3 regions of the Mesorhizobium sp. ESP6-5 genome follow, and region 2 is predicted to be linked to each of the others. Evidence: predicted binding sites of a transcription regulator. Region 2 holds the regulator's gene; each other region holds the start of a gene.
What was found. The regulator PhoB, encoded in region 2, activates phosphate uptake and scavenging genes when phosphate is short. The targets are predictions, from matches to a motif close to TGTCATNNANCTGTCAT.
Positions count from the first base shown of each region.

Region 1 (6,468 bases), on a different contig from region 2:
AGCAACCCAATCTCGGTGATTGTCTGCGCGCTTTGAGAAAGACGCATGGCTGGACCTTGCAGGAGGTCAGCGCGCTGACCGGGGTGGCGGTGTCGACGCTGTCCAAGGTCGAGAACGACCAGATGTCGCTGAGCTACGACAAGCTCTTGCAGATCTGCGAGGGGCTCGGCATCCATGTGACGGAACTGCTGAGCGGCGACCGCAAGCAGCCGGCGGCGCGCACCCGCCGCTCGGTGACCTCGCAGTCCAACACGCTGCGCCAGCTGACCCGAAACTACGACTACCGGTATCTCGCCACCGACTTGGTGCGTAAGCGCATGGTGCCGATCCATGCCTATGCGCGCGCCCGCACGCCGCAAGAGTTCGGCCCGCTGACCCGGCATGCCGGCGAGGAATTCCTGATCGTGCTCAAGGGCGAGATCGAGCTCCACACCGACCAGTACGCGCCGGTGCGGCTGAAAGCGGGCGAGAGCGTCTACATCGATTCCACCATGGGCCACGCCTATCTGTCGGTGGGTGAGGGCGACGCCGAGATGCTGTGCGTCTGCTCCGGCGACGAGCCCGACATGGAAGGCACGCTGCTGAGCGAGCTGGAGACGGTTGAAGGATAGGGCGCAGCTCACCGCGCAAGTTTTCTGCAGCTCGATTCAGGCTTTCTCGTTCGAACTGCGCGGCGAAACCGGCTATAGGACCGCTGAAACCGTAGCTCCCGCCAATCTGAAAAGGAAATCCGATGAGTGTAGAAAAGACAGCCGTGATCGTGGCCGGCGGCAGCGGCATGGGGGCGGCGGCGGCCAAGCGGCTGGCGGCGGATGGTTTCAAGGTCGCCATCCTGTCCTCGTCCGGCAAGGGCGAGGCGCTGGCCAAGGAGCTTGGCGGGCTCGGCGTCACCGGCTCCAACCAGTCGAACGACGATCTGCAGCGGCTCGCCGACCTGACTCTGGAGCGCTATGGCCGCATCGACGTGCTGGTCAACAGCGGTGGCCATGGGCCGCGCGCGCCGATCCTGGAGATCACGGACGAGCAGTGGCACACCGGCATGGACGTCTACCTGATGAACGTCATCCGGCCGGTGCGCATCGTGGCGCCGCAGATGGTCAAGCAGAAGGGCGGCGCCATCATCAACATCTCGACGGCCTGGGTGGCAGAACCGAACGCGATGTTCCCGACCTCGGCCGTGTTCCGCGCCGGCCTTGCCGCCTACGCCAAGATTTTCGCCAACACCTACGCGGCCGACAATGTGCGCATGAACAATGTGCTGCCCGGCTGGATCGACAGCCTGCCCGCCACCGAAGAGCGCCGCGACAACGTGCCGATGCAGCGCTATGGCACATCAGAGGAGATCGCCGCGACGATCGCGTTTTTGGCGTCGGACGGGGCAGGGTATATTACCGGGCAGAATATCCGCGTGGATGGGGGTGTGATCCGGGCGCTGTGAGGGGCGGCTGGCGGCGATCCCATACCTCTCAGATTAGCCGAAGCCCTCCCTGCCTTCGTCATCCTAGGCGTAGCAAGGAGCGAAGCGACGCCGCGCAGACCCTAGGATCCATGCCGCGACGTTGGCCGAAAAAATACGGCGAACGAGGATAGTCCCCGGACGGGTTGGCGGTTACCGTCAACGCATGACCGGCTATGTTTACATGACCGCGAGCCAGAAGGGCGGCACCATCTACATCGGTGTCACCAACGATCTCGGTCGCCGCATGCCGGAGCACAAATCCGGCGAAGGTTCGCGCTTCACCAGGCGCTACGGTGTGCAGCGGTTGGTCTGGTACGAGGAACATTTCGACATTCGTCACGCCATTCAACGCGAGAAATCGCTGAAGCGCTGGTCGCGACAATGGAAGATCGAACTGATCGAGAAGACCAATCCGGAATGGTTCGAGCTGTTTCGCGGAACAGGTTGGTCGCGGTTTGATGGCGTTTCGTCGGAGGTTGGAGCCAGGTTCGGCACAGTTTTTACCCGTCGCAAGCGTCGCGGCATGGATCCTAGGGTCTGCGCCGCGTCGCTTCGCTCCTTGCTCCGCCCTAGGATGACGAAGCGAGGGAGGGCTTCGGCTAATCCCCACGTCAACTAGCGACCCTTACGACGGCTTCCCAGTTCACTGCGACCGCTTCGCCGCCTGATCGGCATCCGTCAGCGTCTGCAGAAACGCCACGATGTCGTCGATCTCGGCGTCGTTGAGCGCCGGCTTGTCGCCGGGTTTCTTGCCGCCGAAGGGCGGGTCTTGATTCAAGTTCGGCCAGTAAGCCTTTGGCAAATCGTCATATTTATCGACCGTATCGTAAGCGTTTTTCGGGTACCAGCGGCCGGGGTCGGTGTCGCGGCTGGCGTAGAAGGCCACCGCTTTGCGCAGCGTGTGGAAATATCCGTTGTGGAAGAAGCTCTTGCGCAGCGCCACGTTGCGCAGGGTCGGTGTCTTGAACAGGCCGCAATAGTCGGTGCGGCCACGGAAATCGGTGCGCAGGGGACCGCACAGGCCGAGATCGACATAGGTCGGGTCGGCGTTGGCCGGGATGGCCGGATTGCGCGGCACGGCGATGGCGATGAGGCCGAAATCGGTGAATTGCGGCGGCTCACCGTCATTGGCCGGTTCGCTGAGGTGGCAGGAGGCGCAATTGCCTTTCGCCTCGTCCTCGAACAGGGCGCGGCCATGCAGTTCCCGCGCCGATAGCGTCGCCTTGCCGGCGAGGAAGGCGTCGTAGCGGCTGGAATAGGGGTAGAAGTCGACCGCGCTCTGCTCGAACGTGCCAAGCGCCTCGGCGGCGGCGTCGAGGGCATCGTCCGGGCGGTCGAAGACATCGTTGCCGAAGGTTGCCTTGAACTCATCGGCATAGGCTGACTTGCGCAAGGCGGCGGTGACCGCCACGGCATCCTTGTTTGCCATCTCGAACGGCGAGAGCAGGGGGATTTTCGCCTGGTCCACACCGTGATCGGCGCGGCCGTCCCAGGTCAGACCGCCGGTCGGGCCATTGTCAACGCTCTCGTCGCCCTCGTCCTCGGAATCGTGGAAATGCTCGGTGAAGGCGGGTGCCGCCTCGAGGTAGCGCAGCGACGGCACCGCGCGCACGCCGGACTGGTCGAGGTTCGGGCCGCCCATCTCGACGGGAGATGCCGAGGCCGGACCGAAGGCATGGCGCGGATCGTGGCAGGAGGAACAGGCCTGTTTTCCCGAAGCCGAGAGCGCCGGGTCGAAGAACATCTTTCGCCCCAAGGCAGTCAGCGCCTCGGCGCGTGCGAAGGCTTGGTCGCGCGACAGCGGACCGGGATGGACGCCGTCCGGCCTCGCCGTATTCGCGGGCGCGGCAAAGCCAAATGCCGAGATCGCGGCACTCGCGATCACCAGGCTTTTCCATCGTCTCGTCATCATGGGGCACGGTCCGCTTTGGCCCGGAAATAAGAACGCAGTGCAACGGATTGATGACCGGTCCCAGTGCTCACGAAACCGTGTTCGCCGCGGCGGCGGATGTCACAAAGGTGACAAGGCATCCACGTTAGCTGCCCATGGTTCCCGCGCAATAGCTCTTCTAGTTAAAGTCAAGCCACGAGGTCTTTCCATGACGAGGCCCAAGTTCCTCACTTCCTTTTGTCTGGCCGGTTCGGCCTTGTTTCCCCTTGCGGCCGCCAATGCCGCCCCTCCCGGCTTCGACAAGATCGACACCGTCGTCGTCATCTATGCGGAGAACCGCAGCTTCGATAATCTTTATGGTGGCTTCCCCGGCGCCAATGGACTGGCCAATGTCTCGGCCGACCAGGCGCGCCAGCTCGACCGCGACGGCAAGCCGCTGACCGAACTGCCGCCGGCCTGGGGCGGGCTGACCGGAAAGGGCGTCACGCCCGTGGTGACGGAGGCGCAGACCGCGCATCTTGCCAACGCGGCCTTCGCCATCGACGATCCCAAGGGCTTCAACGAAGGCACCAATGTCATCACCCACGATTTGTGGCACCGTTTCTACCAGGAGCAGATGCAGATCGACGGCGGCAAGAACGATAAATTCGTCGCCTGGGCCGATTCCGGCGGGCTGGTCATGGGCCATTATGACGGCTCGAGCCTGCCGATGTGGCAGGTGGCGAAGAAATATGTGCTGGCCGACAATTTCTTCCAGGGCGCCTTTGGCGGCTCCTTCCTCAACCATTTCCAGCTCGCCTGCGCCTGTACGCCGGTCTATCCGCATGCCGACACGAGTCCGATCAAGGGCCAGATCGCCGTGGTCGAGGCCGACGGAACGACCTTGAAGGTGGCCGACAATTCGCCGCCGTCGGCGCTGGGCGGCGTGCCGAAATTCGTCAATGACGGCGCCATCACGCCCGATTTTTACGCCGTCAACACCATGCAGCCGCCCTATCAGCCGAGCGCCAACAAGCCTGCCGAGGGCGGTGACAAGGCGCTGGCCGATCCGGCCGCGCCCACCACGCTGCCGCCGCAGCACGACATCACCATCGGCGATCTCCTGTCGCTGAAGGGGGTCGACTGGGCCTGGTACGCCGGCGCCTGGCAGACGGCGCTCGACGGCAAGAACGCCACGCCGGTGCCGAACTTCCAGTTCCACCACCAGCCGTTCAACTATTTCGCCGCCTACGCGCCCGGCACGGCAGCGCGCACCGAGCATCTCAGGGATGGCGGCCTGGATGGCGCCGAGTTCATCAAGGCGATCGATGACGGCAAGCTGCCGCAGGTCGCCTTCTACAAGCCGCAGGGCAATCTCAACGAGCACTCAGGCTATGCCGACGTGACATCGGGCGACCGGCATCTGGCCGACCTCGTCGCGCATCTGGAGAAGAGCCCGCAATGGAGCCACATGCTGGTCGTCGTCACCTATGACGAGAATGGCGGCTTCTGGGATCACGTCGCGCCGCCTAAGGCCGACCGCTGGGGCCCGGGCAACCGCATCCCGGCCTTCATCGTCTCGCCCTATGCCGGGATGGGCACGGTTGACCACACGCAATACGATACGACATCGATCCTGCGCTTCATCACCGCGCGCTACGATCTGCCGGTGCTGACGGGCATCGTCGCCCGCGACAAGGCGCTGGCCGCCAATGGCGAGCCGCCGATGGGGGATCTGTCAGCCGCGCTTGATCTCAGCCGCTAGGGCGGAGCGAACCGCGAATACGCCGCCGCGCCGCGAGGCGCGGTGGCTCAGCCGCCATTGACCAGGGCAAGAATGAGCTTTTGCAGATTGCCGCCCTGGCCGAGTTCGATGCGGTCGAAATCGCGGCTTGCCTGCCGCTGCGCCTGCGAAAGGGCGGACAGGCGTTTGGTCATCTCGACCCGGATCTTGCTGCATTTGGGATCGTCGGGAACGGTGAGGCCGACCGTCGCCGCCTCGATCTTGCGCGCCATGTCGACAATGGTCGCGCCATGCACCTTTTCGTGGGCGCTGACGCCTGCGAGGAAAACCTCCCAGTTCTTCTGGATGGCGGACGGCAGCGGCGAGGAGGGGCTGGGCAAGGTGTAGGTGATGATGAGCTTTGGCTTGGCCGAGACCAGCACGCAGGCTCCGGCACGCGGCTGATAATCCCTGGTCCAGGTCAGCTTGAAATTGGTGTGAGCAATGGCGCGGGTAATGCCGACATTCGGCCCGTTCTCGCCAATCGACCGGTAGAGCTCGAGCCCGGACTGGCCTGAAATGGCGTAGGTCTCGACCTTCTCGACCGGCTTCCATTCGGCATGCGCGGCGAGCGGCAAGGCCACCAGGGCCGCGGTCGGAAAACACAGGCGACCAAAGGTTCTCAACACCGCTCTCTCCAAGGCGCGCGGCACATGCAATGCCATTCAACGGCTTTTCCTATATGCTGCCGGCGGGCGCTGCAAATGGCCCGGAGGGAGACGTCATGAGAAGAAATCTCGTTGCCGCCGGTGCCTTGGCGGCGGTGCTTGGCTCGCAATCGGCCTTCGCGGCATCCTGCGGCGGCTGGAGCGCCAAGATGGAGGAAGACGAGGGTGGCAGCGTGCTGACCGCTTCGGTCTGCGGCGGGCCCAGGGGCGACGCCTATCTGATGCTCAATTGCTACGACAAACCGGTGCTGAGCTACGATCTGGGCGCCAGCGGCCAACAACTGGAACCGGGCATCAGCGGCGCGTTCGACTTCAAGGCCGACGGCAAGACGGTGACCAAGACCCTGCAGCTGGAGGCGATGTACAATTATTTCGTGGCCGATCTGGAGAAGGGGGACCCGCTGCTCGACCTGTTGCGGTCCAAGGGGGACGTGTCGGTCAGCGCTGCCAAATATGGTTCGATCAGTTTTGCGCTGAAGGGTTCCAGTGGCGCAATCGGCAAGGTGCTGGCGCAGTGCGGCAAGGCGAAGCCCGCGGGCGACGCGGATTGAACCTCGAGAGGTTGCGCCCCCCTCGTTGTCCTGCCGCCCATTGATCTCCATTCCATTAGCGGCTTGCCGCCGGCGCCGGGCGGCCGTATCTCACGTCCATGACCGACATCCAATTCCGCAAGGCGCAAGCCTCCGAC
Region 1 covers NZ_JAIUGR010000007.1:17,372-23,839, reverse strand. The annotation lists gene LB524_RS12985 (helix-turn-helix domain-containing protein) at 1-611, shown strand, start outside; gene LB524_RS12980 (SDR family oxidoreductase) at 734-1,438, shown strand; partial or broken gene LB524_RS12975 (GIY-YIG nuclease family protein) at 1,623-1,907, shown strand; gene LB524_RS12970 (cytochrome-c peroxidase) at 2,103-3,371, opposite strand; gene LB524_RS12965 (acid phosphatase) at 3,559-5,094, shown strand; gene LB524_RS12960 (DUF922 domain-containing Zn-dependent protease) at 5,142-5,777, opposite strand; gene LB524_RS12955 (hypothetical protein) at 5,837-6,331, shown strand; gene LB524_RS12950 (GNAT family N-acetyltransferase) at 6,430-6,468, shown strand, end outside.
Region 1: LB524_RS12965 (acid phosphatase) is a predicted target of PhoB. The motif match lies at 3,468-3,484, and genes of this name have one in related genera.

Region 2 (6,468 bases):
CAGGCTCGAAATCACATGCAGCGCGACCCAGATCAGCAGCAGCGCGCCGATCATGCCGAGCATGCGGGTATCGATCTCGGTCGCCTTCAGGAAACGCGCGACCGCGCCGAGTTCCGACGCACGCGCCGTATCGGCCTGCGAGGTTGAGGTCGTGTCGGTCATGATGTCCTCCCAGCGGCTTGCTGTCTGACGCGGATGCCGGACCAGAGCCCAGAAGTTAGCCGCCAGCGGCGGAAACACAAATCTTGTTGGGAAAACGCCGCGGCTTGGAAGCAATTCCCAGGAAAAGTGCGTAGCGGTTTTTCGTCCGGAATTGCGAAAACAAGGAAATTGGAACGGCCAGTGTTCAGAAACACTGGCCGTTCCACGCCGCGGCGCTTCCGACTTTTCAGGCGATCAAGCTCAGTTGCAGGCCGCGACGCTGCCCGCGGCAACGCCCGTGCAGACTTCGTCCTTCTTGATCCAGCCGGCGTCGATGACGAGGTTGAGATTGTCCTTGGTGATGGCCACCGGGGTCAGGAACAGCGACTTGACGGTGTTGCCGCCAGGCGTCGTGAAGTCCTTCACGCCGGCGATGTCGGTCATCTTCTTGCCGTCGGCGAGTTGCGAGGCGATCTCGGCGGCGTTCTTGCCGAGTTCGCGCGCGTCCTTCCACACCGACACGGTCTGGGTGCCGAGCGCGATGCGGTTGAGCGCGGCGTGGTCGCCGTCCTGGCCGGAGACCGGCACGGTGCCGGCGAGCCCCTGCGCCGTCAGCGCCGCAACGACGCCGCCGGCGGTGCCGTCATTGGCGGCGACCACGGCGTCGACCTTGTTGTCGTTGGCGGTGAGGAACTGTTCCATGTTCTTCTGGGCGTTGGCGGGCAGCCAGCCGTCCGTATAGGCTTCGCCGACATTCTTGATCTTGCCGCTGTCTATTGCCGCTTTCAGCACTTCCATAGAGCCCGAGAACAGGAAGTCGGCATTCGGATCGGCGCCCGAGCCCTTGATGAAGACGTAATTGCCCTCAGGCTTCACCTTGAACACTTCGCGGGCCTGCATGCGGCCGACTTCCTTGTTGTCGAAGGTCAGGTAGAAGACGTCCTTGTTCTCGATCAGGCGGTCATAGCCGACGACCGGAATGCCCTCGTCGAGCGCCTTCTGTACCGCCGGGCCGATGGCCGACGCGTCCTGCGCCAGGATGATCAGCGAATTGGCACCCTGCGAAATCAGGCTCTCGACATCGGTCAGCTGCTTGCCAGGATTGGACTGCGCATCGGCGGAAATGTACTTGTCGCCCGCGGCCTCGATCGCCTTCTTCATGGCGGCCTCGTCGGTCTTCCAGCGCTCCTCCTGGAAGTTGGACCACGACACGCCGATAACCTTGCCCTTCGCCTGCGCGACCGACGCCAGCGTCAGCGACATGGCGACACCCGCCAGAATGGCGACTGTGAATCTCTTCATGATATCCTCCCTGCGCCCGCGTGTGGCGCGACCAAACTGGCCCTAAGGCCGGCACAAAGGCCCTAATTTTTTCGAGCCTCGAAAAAACACTGGTCCATCGCCGGAACACTGTCAACATCGATTCTGACGGATTTTGAGGTGCCGGAAGCCTTTTTTCGAGCCCCGCAATAAATAAATGACAGCCCCAGCCGCTTCTGCCAGTATTCGACCCGTTGCCGGAGGTGTTCGAGGGGCGTCAAGAACCGCGGCGACGGGGAGGGAAATCATGTCGGTCGGAATCCGCCACGACGATCTGCGCCGGCGCAACCGCGCAATGGTGATTGGAGCCGTGCGCCGGGGTGGCCAGCCCTCGCGCACTGAGATCGCCGCCACCACCGCCCTGAGCCACTCGACCATATCGGCGATATCAGCCGACCTGATCGGCGAAGGTATCCTGAGCGAAGGCAAGCCGAACGAGGCCGGCTCACTGAAACGCGGCCGGCCGCAGGTGGGCCTTTGTCTCAACCCCGAGGCCGCGGCGGTCATGACCGTGGTGCTGTCGCTGAATTTCCTCTCCGTCGCCGTCATCGACTACGCCGGCCAGGTGATATCGGAGGAGCAGCGCCGGCTGGACACGCTGACCATGTCGCGCGAGGCGCTGATCGGCGAATGCGTGGCCATCGTCCGGCGCCGCCTCGAGGATCCCGACCTCGATGTCGCCAGCATTGCCCGCATCGCGCTGGCGATCCAGGGCATCACCGACACCGAGGCGCGCGCCATGCTGTGGTCGCCGATCACGCCGCAGACGGACATTGCCTTCGCCGATATACTCGAAGCCGAATTCGGCATCCCCGCCACCATGGAGAACGACTGCAACATGATGGCTGTGGCGCTGCGCTGGCGCGACCCCGAGCGCTACCGCGACGACTTCATCGCCATCCTGCTCTCGCACGGCATCGGCATGGGCCTGGTGCTGAAGGGCGAGCTGTTCACCGGCACCCATTCCTCAGGCGGCGAGTTCGGCCACATGATCCATCGCCCCGGCGGCGCGCTCTGCCGCTGCGGGCGGCGCGGCTGCGTCGAGGCCTATGCCGGCAACTATGCCATCTGGCGTAATGCAGGACAGATGGGTGAGGACGCCAAACCGGTCGACGTCAGCGACGCCGACATGCGCGCATTGGCGGCCACGGCGCGCGAAAGAGACGGACCGGAGCGCGAGGCCTATCGCAAGGCCGGCGAGGCGCTGGGCTATGGCCTTGGCAGCTTGTTCGCGCTGATCGATCCGGCGCCGGTTGCGATGGTCGGCGTCAGCGCCGCCGCCTTCGATCTGATCGAGCCGGCCCTGCGCGAGGCCATCGCCCAGACCGCCGGCGGCCAGCATTCGACGTCGATTTCCTTCGATACAGAGCCGAACGAATTGCCGCTGATCCGCGAGGGCTGCGCCATGCGCGCGCTCACCTTCGTCGACCAGGAGATCTTCGCGCCGGGTGTGCAGGTGAGATCCGGCAAGAACGTGGCCTGATCTCAGTCCTCGCGAATTGCGTAGCCTGCGCCACGGATGGTGCGTATCACATCGGGCATGCGGCCATTGTTGACCGCCTTGCGCAGGCGGCCGACATGCACATCCACGGTGCGCTCGTCGATGTAGATCGTCTCGCCCCAGACATTGTCGAGCAACTGGCTGCGCGAGAACACGCGGCCGGGATGGCGCATCATGAATTCGAGCAGCCTGAACTCGGTCGGTCCGAGCCGGATCTCGCTCTTCTTGCGATAGACCCGGTGCGATTCGCGGTCGAGCACGATGTCGCCGACCTTGAGCACGCTGGACAGCACTTCCGGTTTGGCGCGGCGCAGCAGCGCCTTGACCCGGGCCATGAATTCCGGCGTCGAGAACGGCTTGACCAGATAGTCGTCGGCGCCGGTCGAGAGGCCGCGCACGCGATCGCTCTCCTCGCCGCGCGCCGTCAGCATGATGATCGGCAATCGCTCCGTCTCGGGCCGCATGCGCAGGCGCCGACAGAGTTCGATGCCGGAAACCGCCGGCACCATCCAGTCGAGCACCAGCAGGTCGGGCACGTTTTCCTGGAGGCGTATCTCGGCTTCGTCGCCGCGTGTCACCACCTCGACCTGGTAACCCTCGGACTCCAGATTGTAGCGGAGGAGCACGCCCAGCGGCTCCTCGTCCTCCACCACCATGATGCGTGGCGCGATCATCGATCGATCATCCCTGCCGTCAAGCCGCCGGCACCGACATCGCCGTCTCGTCCTGCTTCGGACGGTTGGCGGGCAGTTGCGTGCCGGTCAGCACATAATACGCATTCTCGGCGATGTTGGTCACATGGTCGCCGATGCGTTCGAGATTCTTGGCGCAGAACAAAAGATGCGTGCAAGCCGTGATGTTGCGGGGATCCTCCATCATGTAGGTCAGGAGTTCGCGGAAGACCGAAGTGTATTTGACGTCGATGCGTTCGTCGTCATTCCTGAGCTTGGCGAGGGCGGCGGCATCGCCGGCCGCATATTCCTCGACGACGCCCTGCACCTGGATCAGCACCAGCTGCGCCATGGAGTCGATGGAATGCGACAGGTCGCGCGGCGTGGCGGTGAGGCCGACCGAGCCGACGCGCTTGGCGATGTTCTTGGCAAGGTCGCCGATGCGTTCGAGATCGCCCGCCATGCGGATCGAGCCGACGACATGACGCAGATCGTCGGCCATCGGCTGGCGCTTGGCGATCAGGGTGATGGCGCGATCATCGAGTTCGCGCTGGCGCGCGTCCATGATGGCGTCGTCGGAGACCACGCGCTGTGCCAGCGCGTTGTCGGAATTCAGCAGCGCCTTGGTGGCGCCGCCGACCATCGTGCCGGCGAGATCGCCCATGTCGCTGATCAGCCTGCTGATCTGCCCGAGATCCTCGTCGAAGGCTGCGACTGTGTGTTCGGCCATGATCCTGGTCCTCGTATGCGTGAGATCAGCCGAAGCGGCCGGTGATGTAGTCCTGCGTGCGCTTCTCGCGAGGCGACGTGAAGATTTTCTCGGTTTTGTCGAATTCGACCAGCTCGCCCAGATACATGAAAGCCGTCTGCTTCGACACGCGCGCGGCCTGCTGCATGTTGTGGGTGACGATGACGATCGTGTAGTCGGCCTGCAACTCGTCGATCAATTCCTCGATCTTGGCGGTCGACAATGGGTCGAGCGCCGAGGCCGGTTCGTCGAGCAGGATGACCTCCGGCTTGACCGCCACGGTGCGGGCGATGCAAAGCCGCTGCTGCTGGCCGCCCGACAGGCTGAGGCCGCTGGCATTGAGCTTGTCCTTGACCTCGTTCCACAGCGCGGCGCGTTTCAACGCCTGCTCGACACGGCCGTCCATCTCGGCCTTGCCGATCTTCTCATAGAGCCTGACGCCGAAGGCGATATTCTCATAGATCGACATCGGGAACGGCGTCGGCTTCTGGAACACCATGCCGATCTTGGTGCGCAACAGGTTGAGGTCCTGCGAGCGGTCGAGAACGTTCTGGCCGTCGAGCAGCACCTGACCCTCGGCGGTCTGCTTGGGGTAGAGCTCGTAGATGCGGTTGAAGACGCGCAGCAGCGTCGACTTTCCGCAACCCGACGGTCCGATGAAGGCCGTCACGCTGCGCTCGGGCAGCGACAAGGTGATGTCTTTCAGCGCCTTCGACTGGCCGTAGTAGAAATTGAGGTTCTTGACCTCGATCTTCGCCTTGGCGGCTGCCTCTGTCGCAATCGTCATGTCTGGAGACAACATCTGGCTCATTTGTCCTCTCTGCGTCCGGTCAGGCTGCGCGCAAAGATGCTGAGCGCGAGAACCGTCAATGTGATTATGAGTGCGCCGGTCCACGCCAGTTGCTGCCACTCCTCGTAAGGGCTGAGAGCGAACTGGAAGATGGTCACCGGCAGGCTGGCCATCGGCGCATTGAGATTGCTCGACCAGAACTGGTTGTTGAGCGCTGTGAAGAGTAGCGGCGCCGTCTCGCCGGAAATGCGGGCAATGGCCAACAATATGCCGGTGACGATGCCGGACATCGCCGCGCGGTAGGCCACCGAACGGATCACCACCCAGCGCGGCGCGCCAATCGCCGTGCCGGCCTCGCGCAAAGCGTTCGGCACAAGGTTGAGCATGTCCTCGGTGGTACGCACCACGACGGGAATGACCAGGATGGCCAGTGCCACGGCACCGGCGATGGCCGAGAAATGCCCCATCGGCCGCACCATCAATTCGTAGACGAACAGGCCGATGATGATTGAGGGCGCCGACAGCAGGATGTCGTTGATAAAGCGCACCACGGTGGTGAGCTTCGAAAAGCGGCCATATTCGGCCATGTAGGTGCCGGCCAGCACGCCGATCGGCGTGCCGACGACGATGCCGATAATGGTCATCACGATGCTGCCGTAGATGGCGTTGAGCAGGCCACCGGCATCACCGGGCGGCGGGGTCATTTCCGTGAACACTGAGAGCGAAACGCCCGACAGGCCCTTATAGAGCAGCGCGCCGAGGATCAGTGCCAGCCAAGCAAGGCCGATGCCGGCGGCGATGACGCAGAGCGTCATCATCACGCCGTTCTTGCGCTTGCGGCTCTGGTGAAGCGATGCGGCTGTCGACATCGGTCAGACTCCGGTACGGGCATCGATGCGCATCAGCATGTAGCGGGCGATGGCAAGGATGAGGAAGGTGATGACGAACAGGATCAGACCGAGCGCCACCAACGAGGAGGTGTAGAGATCGCCGACGGCTTCGGTGAATTCGTTGGCGATGGTTGCCGAGATCGTCGTTGCCGGCGCGAACAGCGAGGCGCTGATCCGGTGGGCGTTGCCGATGACGAAGGTGACCGCCATGGTTTCACCGAGTGCACGGCCGAGCGCAAGCATGACGCCGCCCATGATGCCGATGCGGGTGTAGGGGACGACGACCCGGCGTGTTACCTCCCAGGTCGTGCAGCCAATGCCGTAGGCGGACTCCTTCAGCACCGGCGGCACCGTGTCGAACACATCCTTGGTGATCGAGGTGATGAAAGGCAGGATCATGATGGCCA
Region 2 covers NZ_JAIUGR010000006.1:236,376-242,843, forward strand. The annotation lists gene LB524_RS12205 (sugar ABC transporter permease) at 1-162, opposite strand, end outside; gene xylF (D-xylose ABC transporter substrate-binding protein) at 403-1,443, opposite strand; gene LB524_RS12215 (ROK family protein) at 1,709-2,944, shown strand; gene phoB (phosphate regulon transcriptional regulator PhoB) at 2,947-3,636, opposite strand; gene phoU (phosphate signaling complex protein PhoU) at 3,656-4,363, opposite strand; gene pstB (phosphate ABC transporter ATP-binding protein PstB) at 4,389-5,192, opposite strand; gene pstA (phosphate ABC transporter permease PstA) at 5,189-6,040, opposite strand; gene pstC (phosphate ABC transporter permease subunit PstC) at 6,044-6,468, opposite strand, start outside.

Region 3 (6,468 bases), on a different contig from region 2:
GATCACCTTGCCGTCGGCGAACATCGGATCGAAATCGAGCAAGGCGACGAGGTCGCCATCGGGGCCGTGCAGCACGAAACGGCGCATATCGGTGCCGAGCTGATCGTAAAATGGTCGGTTGAGGAAACCCATCTCCCAGCGCTTGACGATACGGTCGCCGCGCCAGTTTTGAGACAGCCGGGAGATCTCGTCGAGGTGGATCGTGCGTTTGTCCTCCTCGAACGAAAAGCCTTTCTTCAACAGCCAGCGCTCGGAATAACGCACCGTTTCGTTGCGCTTGCCGGAAAAATCATGGTCGGGCAGAACGAGGCGCGTGTCGATGCCCAGCCGGTTAATCTTGTAGCCAAGGCCGGCAAGGACCTGGGCGGTCTGTTCGCCGATCTGCACGAACCACGGGCCGCCGGCGCTCTCGACGAAGCGTCTGATGTAATCGGGCCGCCGATCCGGCGCCGCCACCGGATCGCCGAGCGCGAAATGATGCCTCATCTTGGTGCCGAAGGCGATGTAACCGTCGGCATCGCCAAAATAGGAAAGCTTGCTTTGCACGGCGGTGGAATAGGCGAGCGAGAAGTCGCCATGACGGCGCACCAGCGCCAGCCGTTCGACATGCGTCAGCGCCCGGCGCTCGACCTTGGGCGAGGCCCCCTCGAGGAGGTTGTCGAAATAGATCCGCAAGGAGGGCATGGTCGAGATTCCGCGTGCCGTCCATGGCGCGACGTGTCCGACGACACGCAAGACGCGCCACGGCGTCTTGATTTTTCGCAAGGTAGCCGAAATCGGGTTGCCGGTTTCGAATGCCCGCGTCCGTGACGAGATCCGCCAGCCCCCGGACCTCGAATCAATCACTTTGCCGCGACCTGATTATCGCCGATGCCGCCGATATGCCATATAGGGCTGGATGTATTCGGACGGAAGCGGGTAATGCGCTCCATGTCGTGGTTTTGACGCGGTGCCGCGACCGGCTGTTTCCGACGGGCGGCGGAATGCTCCGGAAGCGAAGCCGCCTCGGCGCGGGACCATCGAAGATCGGCATCGAGTTGCCGTTCGGGTCCTGCGCGCGATCAAACTGTTACAGCGGCCTGCGAGCCTTCAGGGCTGCCGCGAGGGCGAATGGGGTTCGAGAGTGAATGGCTGATACGACAAGCAGATCGATGGTGGAGCAGGCGGTGACGGTCGAGCCGGCGATCGTCATTGGCGCCGGCGCCGCCGGGCTGGCCGTCGCGAGGGCCTTGATGAAGGCCGGCGTGGCGACGGCGATCCTGGAGAAGGAAAGCCGGCTGGCCGAGCCCTGGCGCCGACGTCACGAGCAGCTGCACCTCAACACCCACCGCGATCTCTCGGCACTGCCTGGCCTTGCCTATCCCAAGGGCACCCCTGCCTTTCCGCACCGGGACGTCGTCATCCGCCATATGAACGATTTCCATGAGGCGAACCGTTTGCCGGTGGAGTTTGGCGTTTCCGTCGAGTCCATCACGTTCAGGGGCGATCACTGGGTCGTGCGCACCAGCGCCGGCTCGCGCCTGGCGCGCCATGTCGTTGTGGCCACCGGCCGCGACCGGGAACCCTTCACGCCGCAGTGGACGGGCATGCAGGCGTTCGCGGGCCGGATCATCCACTCGGCGGATTTTGGCGATGCCCAGGCCTATGCGGGCAAGAAGGTGCTGGTTGTCGGCGCCGGCAATTCGGGCTTCGACGCACTCAATCATCTGGCGGGTGTCGATACCGCCGCTGTCTGGCTGTCGGCCCGCAACGGCCCCGCCCTTTTGCCCAAGCGCGTCGGCAAGATCGCCGTGCACCGCCTCTCGCCGCTCATGGCGCGCCTGCCGCTGCGCGTCGCCGATGCGGTGATGGCGGTGACGCAGCGCCTGGTGTTCGGCGATCTCACCAAATTCGGCGTGCCGCCCGCGCCCGCGGGCGGCGCCAGCCGCCTGACCTCGGACTATACCGCGATCGCCGCCGACGATGGCGCCGTCGATGCCATCAAATCGGGCAGGATCGTGGTGGTGCCCGGGGTACGGGAGTTCACCCGCGACGGCGTCATCCTGGCCAATGGCAGCCTGATCGCTCCCGACATCGTCATTGCCGCGACGGGCTACCGCACCGGGCTGGGGCGGATGGTCGGCAATCTCGGCGTGCTCGACGAGAAGGGCGTTCCGCTCTTCAACGGGGGCCAGGCCGATCCGAAACTACCCGGCCTGTGGTTCACCGGCATGCGGCCGAGCATCCGCGGCTGCTTTGCCAATGCCGGCATATTGGCCAAGGCGATAGCTGCGCGGATCGCCGGCTCATCCCGCCCCTCCGGCGCCTCACGCTGAGCGACCGCATAGGACAACATTTGCCGTCGGCGTCACGCCGATTTCGGCTCCAGCCGCCGGAAACCGACAGCCTCGGTCAGCATCTCCTCGTCGACCATGCCGGCATTGTAGAGGGCCAGCAAGGTGAGCGCCAATTCACGCGCCTCGACGGATTCGGGATGCGCTTGCCGTCGGCGGCAGGCCTCGTCGAAGACACGTTGCAAGGTGGCCACTTCGTCAGGTTTGAGCAGGCCACGGTCGTAGATCGACTTGGGCATGGCGATGATCTCCTGATCACGATCTAGGGCGCCACGTGTAAATTGCCAATCTTTCCCGAGGCTTGAATATGATATCGCACAAAAGAGAGGCCCCGGATCGCCGGAGCCCCTCTCATTTTTGTCTCGCCCGACCTCAGACGGCGATCTTGCCGCCACCCTGTTTGGTGATGGCGACCACCGCCGGCCGCACCGGCATGTCGGGCCTGAAATCGGGCCAGCGGGTCGACAGGTCCTCATAATAGGAGGGCCGGCAGAACGCTTCCCAATCCTCGCCGCCGTCACCCGGATGCTGGACGGCGACAAAGGCGGTCTGGTCGTCCGGCGCAAACAGCGGGCCGCACATTTCGGCGCCGATCGGCACCCGGAAGAACAGCTTCGAGGTCGCCCGCGCCGATCCTTCCGTGTCCACCGCCCACAGGCCGTCGGTGCGGCCGGTTGCCTTCGGGCCCTGGCCGTCGGTGGCGACCCACAGGCGCCCGGCCGAATCGACCGCGCAATTGTCGGGCATGCCGAACCAGCCATTGGCCGTCGTCGCGGTGGAGAAGGTGGCGCCGACGGCGGCCACCGACGGGTCGCCGCATTTCAGCAGCACTTCCCACTTGCCCTTGGTGGCGGCGAAATCGCCCTCGTCCTCGACGATTTCGATGATGTGGCCGAAGGCGTTTTCGGCACGCGGGTTGGCGGCGTCGACCTGATCGGCCTTGCGCTTGGAATTGTTGGTCAGCATGACATAGACCTTGCCGTTGCTGGCATTGGGCTGGATGTCTTCGGGCCGGTCCATCTTAGTGGCGCCAAGGAGGTCGGCGGCGCGACGTGTCTCGATCAGCACGTCGGCCTGGCCGGCAAAACCGTTTTCCGCCGTCAGCGGCCCCTGGCCGAACACGATCGGCATCCATTCGACCGAGCCGTCCTCCGCGAATTTGGCGACATGCAGCGTGCCGTCGTCGAGCAGATCCTTGTTGGCCGCGCGGTCGCCGGCGTTGAACATGCCCTTGGTGACGAACTTGTAGACATAGTCGAAGCGCTCGTCGTCGCCGAGATAGAAGACCACTCGACCATCCTTGGCGACGATCGATTCGGCGCCCTCATGCTTGAAGCGGCCCATGGCGGTGCGCTTGCGCGGCACCGAGGCCGGGTCGTTGACATCGACCTCGACGATCCAGCCGAAGCGGTTGGGCTCGTTCGGCTCCTTGGCCAGGTTGAAGCGGTCATAGTGCGCGCCCCATTCATAGGCGCCTTCCGGAATGCCGAGGCGCTTGTAGTTGGCCGCCTCCTTGTGGCCCTCCGGCAGCTCGCCGGAGAAATAGCCATGGATGTTCTCCTCGGACATCACATACGTGCCCCAGGGCGTGACCCCGCCGGCGCAATTGTTGATGGTGCCGAACACCTTGACGCCGGACGGGTCGGCATTGGTCTTGACGCGGTCATGGCCGGCAACCGGGCCCGACAGCGCCATCTCGGTGTTTGCGGTGATGCGGCGGTTGAGCTTGCCGTCGCGAATCACCCGCCATTTGCCGCCATCCTTGCGGATCTCGACGATGGTGCCGCCATGGGCGGCCATCTCGACATCGACCTGCTCTTTCGAGAGCGGCGCCACCTCGGCCGACTTCTTGCCGTCCTTCTCGACAATCTTGACGATGCCTGGGAACATCAGATGCGGGTTGGTGTATTCGTGGTTGACCACCAGCAAGCCATGTTCGGCCGAGCCATCGAGCGGGATGTAACCGACATAGTCGTTGTTGTAGCCGAACTGCCTGGCCTGGGCTTGCGCCGACTGCTTCGTCGGGTCGAATTCCGGCGAATCGGCAAACAGCGGATCGCCCCAGCGCAGCAAAACGTCGGCGTCGTAGCCCGGCGCGACGTGGTGCTTATCGTCGATACCGGCCTCCAGCTCGTCGAATTTGAACGCTGAGCCTTCCGCGGCGCGGGCACCGTCGGCGGCGATCATGGCCAGCGGGCTGACGGTGGCGGCGATCGCCGAAACGGCAAGCGAACCCTTGAGGAAGCCACGGCGCGAGAACCGCGCGGCGATGATCTCGCCCATGGTGCGGTTCTCGCTGGGATTGTTGGCCGGGCCTTCGTTTTCCTCGAGCAGGCTGGTGCGGAATCGGGCGTCGGGGGAGCGATGTTCGGTCATGGGAACCTCTGGTGGGTTTTGGCTGGAGCTTCCGGCTTACAGTCGGCTGATCACATTTTCGTGACATGGTATCTCCGCTGTCGCTCGCTCACGAGACCGATTTTTTACGCCTCGCCTGGGACTTTGGTCCAAGCTTGCGCCTGCAAAGGTCCTGGGGGACAAACGCAACGGTCGGAGGTCGCTTCCGGTCACCACGTCTTTCGGCGATGTTGTTGCACTGCAACGTTGGGGTGGGCGCGCCGGCTCAATCGACGGAGATCAGTATGCGTGGATCGATCACGGCCCATTGTTGCCGACTGGCTCTCAGATCGGCGGCCGTCCTGGCGCTGACCATCGCTCCCTATGGAGTCGTCTTCCATGGCTTCGTGCCTGGAATCGATGCCGCGACCGCACATGCCGACAAGGGTGGCAACGGCGGTGGTGGCAACGGTGGGAATGGCGGCAACGGCGGTGGCGGCAACAGTGGTGGCGGTGGCGGCAACAGCGGCAATGGAGGAAACAGCGGCAACGGCAATAGCGGTAACAGCGGCGGCGGGAATAGCGGAAAGGGTAAGGGCCAGGGCAACCAGAGCACAAGCCATGTCAACGCCACGACCGGCGACACGGTCGACGTGGACGGCAACAAGATTACAGTTCAGCACCCTGACGGCTTGACGGAAAAGATCGAGAACGGCCGCTTCAGCATGAAGGATAAGCTCGGCCGCACGATCATCGATCGCCGTGCCACACCGGCCGACGCCAGCCGTCTCAAGGCGCTATGAATTTCGACCCTTTGAATTTCGGCCCTATGAATTTCGCCTTGTGAAGCTGGTCAACAGGCAACGACCAGCTTCACACGTCACCTCCGCCGCCCCCCGGCGGAGGTGACCTCGTTTCGCGGCGTTCCGCGACGGCTACGAACGGTCCCTGTCGCGGTCGCGAAACTCGCGCATGATGAGGGCCGCTTCAGTACGGTTTCGTACGTTGAGTTTCGACAGCACCCCCGTCATGTGATGCTTGACGGTCTTCTCCTGCAGCTCCAGGCGTAAGGCGACTTCCTTGTTGCTCAGTCCCTCCGCCACCAGCCGCAGGATTTCGGTCTGCCGGCCGGTGAGTTGCCGCAGCCGGTCCGCCACGCCGTTGGCGGGCTGCAAGGACTGCACGTCGGAAAGCAGCCGGGCCGACAGCATCGGCGAAAGATAGCTTTCGCCGGCCGCCACGTTGCGCAGGATATCGGCAAGCGCACGCGATCCGACGCCTTTGAGGACATAGCCGAGCACCCCGGCGTTCAAGGCCTTGGTCACATCGGCATTCGCCTCTGAAACGGTCAGCATGACGATCTTCTGGGCGGGATGGTCGGCAAGGATGCTGGCAACCGCGGCCAGGCCGCCGCCCGGCATTGAAATGTCGATGAGCAATATGTCGGGCTGCATGGTCGAGGCGATGCGCTCCGCGTCCTGCGCGGTCGCACCTTCGCCGACCATCTCGAAGCCGCCGATCTCCGACAGGCTGCGCGTCACGCCTTCGCGGAACAGCGGATGATCGTCGACAATGGCAATGCGGATGGCGCCGATCATGCTTGCTCCTCGACCGAAAGACGGATCACCAGCTTCGTGCCTTTCGGCCCTGTGAGTGTTTCGAATTGGCCGCCAATGCTTTCAACCCGCTCCCTGAGGCCGGCAAGGCCCAACCCCTCGGCCCGCGCCGGATCGAAGCCCGGTCCGCCGTCCGATACTTCAACGAAAAGCCTACCATTTTTCATGCCTGCACGCACCGCCTG
Region 3 covers NZ_JAIUGR010000004.1:34,684-41,151, reverse strand. The annotation lists gene LB524_RS07150 (phosphatidylglycerol lysyltransferase domain-containing protein) at 1-684, opposite strand, end outside; gene LB524_RS07145 (flavin-containing monooxygenase) at 1,128-2,315, shown strand; gene LB524_RS07140 (hypothetical protein) at 2,348-2,572, opposite strand; gene LB524_RS07135 (PhoX family protein) at 2,706-4,709, opposite strand; gene LB524_RS07130 (hypothetical protein) at 4,973-5,470, shown strand; gene LB524_RS07125 (response regulator) at 5,603-6,265, opposite strand; gene LB524_RS07120 (sensor histidine kinase) at 6,262-6,468, opposite strand, start outside.
Region 3: LB524_RS07135 (PhoX family protein) is a predicted target of PhoB. The motif match lies at 4,759-4,775, and genes of this name have one in related genera.